DNA from 2 places in the Streptomyces sp. NPDC001544 genome. Region 1 is predicted to be linked to the other one. Evidence: riboswitches for the same ligand, from Rfam matches in the RefSeq annotation. Region 1 holds a riboswitch; the other holds the start of a gene.
The links. A riboswitch is a leader RNA that binds a small molecule or an ion and turns the genes downstream of it on or off. The one in region 1 is predicted to bind thiamine pyrophosphate.

Region 1 (2,182 bases):
TGAAGAAGTCGAGGACCAGGAAACTGATGGCCAGCGCGATCAGTGCCATGACACCGCGCATCCGCCCGACGACCACGACGGCGAGTGCGAAGATGCCCGCCAGCAGCGCCATCGGCATGCGCCGGTTGACGTCGGTGACCGAGTACTGCAGATCCTTCGGAGCCGAAGGCTCGTAGGCGGTCACGACCTTCTCGCCCTCGTGCAACTGCCGCGACTGGTCCGGCTGCACGATCTCGGTGAACGTGCGGCCCTCGTCCTTGCCGGTGTCGACCCGGACCGTCGCCTTCTTGCAGGTACCGCCCGCCTCCTGCTGCGCCGAACCGCCCCCGCCGGTCGAGGTGTCTCCGGCCACGGTGCCGCCGGAAGCGTTCACCGACTTGCAGCTGACCTCGACGACCCTGGTGACCGTGGCCTGCTGGGTCTGCCGGTCGAAGCCGACCCCGGTCCGCTTGTGGGGCGGGGCACCGCCGGGCCACAGAACCACGAGCCCGACCACGACCGCTGCGGTGAACGGGATCAGGACGGCGGCGATGACCTTGCGCAGATGCTTCGAGACGGGTGCGGCCGGTCCATGGCTGTGACTGTGTGAGTGCCCGCGTCCCTCACCGGTCGCATGCGTGTGCCCCGGCGGATGTCGAGACTCGTCGTGTGTCGTGGTCACCGCCCGATCATTGCAAGAAGGGCACGAGACGCACTGTTCACCGCGCCACACATGACGCTAGCGTGGAGGCACCTTTGCACACGCGGGAGCTCGGAGCACCGGGCTGAGAGGGCGCTGACCTCTGTCTTTGCGATGTTTCACGTGGAACGTCATTCAGCCAAGTGATGTTTCACAAGAAACACCGACGACGGAAGCCGCTGCGTCGACCGCCGAACCTGTTACCGGGTAATGCCGGCGTAGGGAGTAGGTCTCATGACCAACAAGGACGCACGCACGCCTGCCTCCACGCAGATCTCCGACGACCAGGAGGCCGGGAAGTCCATCGGCTGGCACAAGGGGTATGTCGAGGGATCACGCCCCGACCTGCGCGTGCCGGTCCGTCAGGTGCACCTCACCAACGGGCAGTCGGTCACGTTGTACGACACCTCTGGCCCGTACACCGATCCACTCGTCGAAACCGACGTCCGCAGGGGCCTGCCGCCGCTGCGGGAGAACTGGATCATCGCCCGTGGCGACACCGAGGAGTACGCGGGCCGTCCAGCCCGCCCCGAGGACGACGGGATCAAGCACACCTCGCCACGGGGCGGCCTGCGCAACCTCGACGCGGTCTTCCCCGGACGGCCCCGCCAGCCGCGCAGGGGCCGCGACAGCAAGGCGGTCACGCAGCTCGCCTACGCCCGTCGCGGCGAGATCACACCCGAAATGGAGTTCGTGGCCCTGAGGGAGAACGTTTCCCCAGAGGTCGTCCGTGAGGAGATCGCGGCGGGTCGGGCCGTGCTGCCCGCGAACGTCAACCACCCGGAAACAGAGCCGATGATCATCGGCAAGCGGTTCCTGGTGAAGGTCAACGCCAACATCGGCAACTCGGCGGTGACCTCCTCCATCGAGGAAGAGGTCGAGAAGATGACCTGGGCGACCCGCTGGGGTGCCGACACGGTCATGGACCTGTCCACCGGCCGCAACATCCACACCACGCGCGAATGGGTGCTGCGCAACTCCCCCGTTCCGATCGGCACGGTGCCGCTCTATCAGGCGCTGGAGAAGGTCGACGGCCGCGCCGAGGAACTGACCTGGGAGATCTACAAGGACACGGTCATAGAACAGGCCGAGCAAGGCGTGGACTACATGACCGTCCACGCCGGTGTGCGCCTGGCATACGTGCCGCTGACCGCGAACCGCAAGACCGGGATCGTCTCGCGCGGCGGCTCGATCATGGCGGCGTGGTGCCTGGCGCACCACAAGGAGTCGTTCCTGTACGAGAACTTCGAGGAGCTCTGCGAGATCCTCGCCGCCTACGACGTCACATACTCGCTGGGCGACGGCCTCCGGCCGGGATCGATCGCGGACGCCAATGACGAGGCGCAGTTCGCGGAACTGCGAACTCTCGGGGAACTCAACCGGGTTGCCAAGCGTTTCAACGTACAGACCATGATCGAGGGCCCGGGCCACGTCCCGATGCACAAGATCAAGGAGAACATCGACCTTCAGCAGGAGATCTGCGATGAAGCTCCGTTCTATACG
Region 2 (2,182 bases), on a different contig from region 1:
CGTACCAGGACGCCATCGGCGCCGCCACCTCGGCCGGGAGCGCGCCGGCGAGCGGGCGGTCCGCCGCCTCCACGACCGTCACCGCGCACCCCGCCTCACGGGCCGCCGTGGCGAACTCGGCGCCGATCCAGCCGGCGCCGACGACCACGATGTCGTGCTGCCGGGCGAGCACCGGCCGCAGCCGCTCGGCGTCGTCGAGGGTGCGCAGCAGGTGCACGCCGGGCACGCCCTCCGCGCCGGGCAGCCGGACCGGTTCGGCGCCGGTGGCCAGCACCAGGACGTCGTACGGCACGGGCCCGGCCTCGGTGTCCAGCTCGTGGTCGGCGGGGCGCACGCCCAACGCCTCGCGACCGAGGCGGAGTTCGATGCCGAGCGCCTCGAAGTCCACGTCGAAGGCGGAACCCTCGGCCTTGCCGAGCAGCACGGCCTTGGACAGCGGGGGCCGGTCGTACGGCTGGTGGGGTTCGGCGCCGATCAGCGTCACGGTGCCCTTCAGCCCCTGTTCGCGCAGGGCGACCGCGGTCTGCACCCCGGCCATGCCCGCGCCGACCACGACCACTCGCCGCGCCTGTGACGTGCCCTGTTCCCGCGTCTCCCGCGTCTGCTCGCTCACTCGATCACCATAGTCAACTGACTGTGCGTCAGTCAGGGGGCGTGCTCAGTGACCTGCTCCACAACGCTCGTCCCTGCTCCCGACTGCGACTCCCATTCCCAGGTCTCCTCCAGCCGTACCCGTCCGTCGGGCAACTCGGCCACGGTCGACCCGCAGTGTCCGGAGGAGGTGGTTCCGTCCCGTTTGAGCTGCACGTACCTGAAGTCCAGCCGGTCGCCCTCGCGGGTGCCCACCAGGTACCCGCGTACGACGTCTCCACCCGCGTACTCGGCCCAGATCTCGCCGTTCTTCTCGTGGTAGGAGAAGCGGGTGCGCGTGCCCACCTGACCGGGGGCCTGGTCGGCGACGGGCGCGAGGACGAGGCCGTCGAGTGAACGGGCCATGGACGGAGGCCTCCTTACGAGTCGGGTGCCCTGCGGGCTAGGGTGGCCACCGTAAAGCACTCGCGGGAGCCCGGACGCACCGGGCTGAGAGGGAGGCTGGCGGCCTCCGACCGTACGAACCTGATCCGGGTCATGCCGGCGAAGGGAGGGGCTCGACGCCCATGTCGTCACGTACGTCGGACGTCCTCGTCATCGGGGGCGGGATCATCGGACTGGTCACGGCCTGGCGCGCCGCGCAACGCGGACTGGCCACGGCCGTGGTGGACCCGGAGCCGGGCGGCGGGGCCGCGCAGGTGGCGGCGGGGATGCTGGCCGCCGTCACGGAACTGCACCACGGCGAGCAGACACTGCTCGGCCTGAACCTGGCCTCGGCCCGCCGCTATCCGGACTTCGCGGCCGAGCTGACCGACCTCACCGGCCTGGACCTCGGCTACCGCAGATGCGGCACGCTGGCCGTCGCACTGGATGCCGACGACCGCGCCCACCTGCGCGAACTGCACGCCCTGCAGCAGCGCTCGGGACTGGGGTCGCAGTGGCTGTCCGGCCGGGAGTGCCGGCGCCTGGAGCCGCTGCTCGCGCCGGGCGTTCGCGGCGGGCTGCGGGTGGACCGCGACCACCAGATCGACCCGCGTCGGCTGGCGGCCGCGCTGGTCGCCGCGTGCGAGCGGACCGGGGTGGTCTTCCACCGGCGGTGGGCCGAGCGCTTCGACGTCGTACGGGACCGGGCGGCCGGTGTCACCACCTCGGACGGCGACGAGCTGGGCGCGGGCCAGGTGGTGCTCGCGGCGGGCAGCCTCAGCGGGCGGCTCGCAGGCCTGCCGGGTGACCTGCTGCCGCCGGTACGGCCGGTGAAGGGGCAGGTGGTGCGGCTGACCGTGCCCGAGCGGTACGCGCCGTTCCTGAGCCGGACCGTACGGGCCGTGGTGCGCGGCAGCCAGGTGTACCTGGTGCCCCGGGAGAACGGCGAGCTGGTCGTCGGGGCGACCAGCGAGGAAGTGGGCTGGGACACGACGGTGACCGCCGGCGGGGTGTACCAGTTGCTGCGCGACGCGCACGAGTTGGTGCCCGGCATCACCGAACTGCCGCTCACCGAGACCCGGGCCGGACTGCGTCCCGGCTCCCCCGACAACGCGCCGCTGCTCGGCCCGACCGGTCTGGACGGGCTGCTGCTGGCCACCGGACACCA

Region 2: another riboswitch for thiamine pyrophosphate. It lies ahead of thiO (glycine oxidase ThiO); the one in region 1 lies ahead of thiC (phosphomethylpyrimidine synthase ThiC).

The regions. Positions count from the first base shown of each region.
Region 1 covers NZ_JBIAVN010000004.1:14,397-16,578, reverse strand. The annotation lists gene ACFY0F_RS12855 (YibE/F family protein) at 1-661, opposite strand, end outside; TPP riboswitch at 734-921, shown strand; gene thiC (phosphomethylpyrimidine synthase ThiC) at 914-2,182, shown strand, end outside.
Region 2 covers NZ_JBIAVN010000001.1:904,481-906,662, reverse strand. The annotation lists gene ACFY0F_RS04150 (NAD(P)/FAD-dependent oxidoreductase) at 1-613, opposite strand, end outside; gene ACFY0F_RS04145 (hypothetical protein) at 646-996, opposite strand; TPP riboswitch at 1,049-1,160, shown strand; gene thiO (glycine oxidase ThiO) at 1,158-2,182, shown strand, end outside.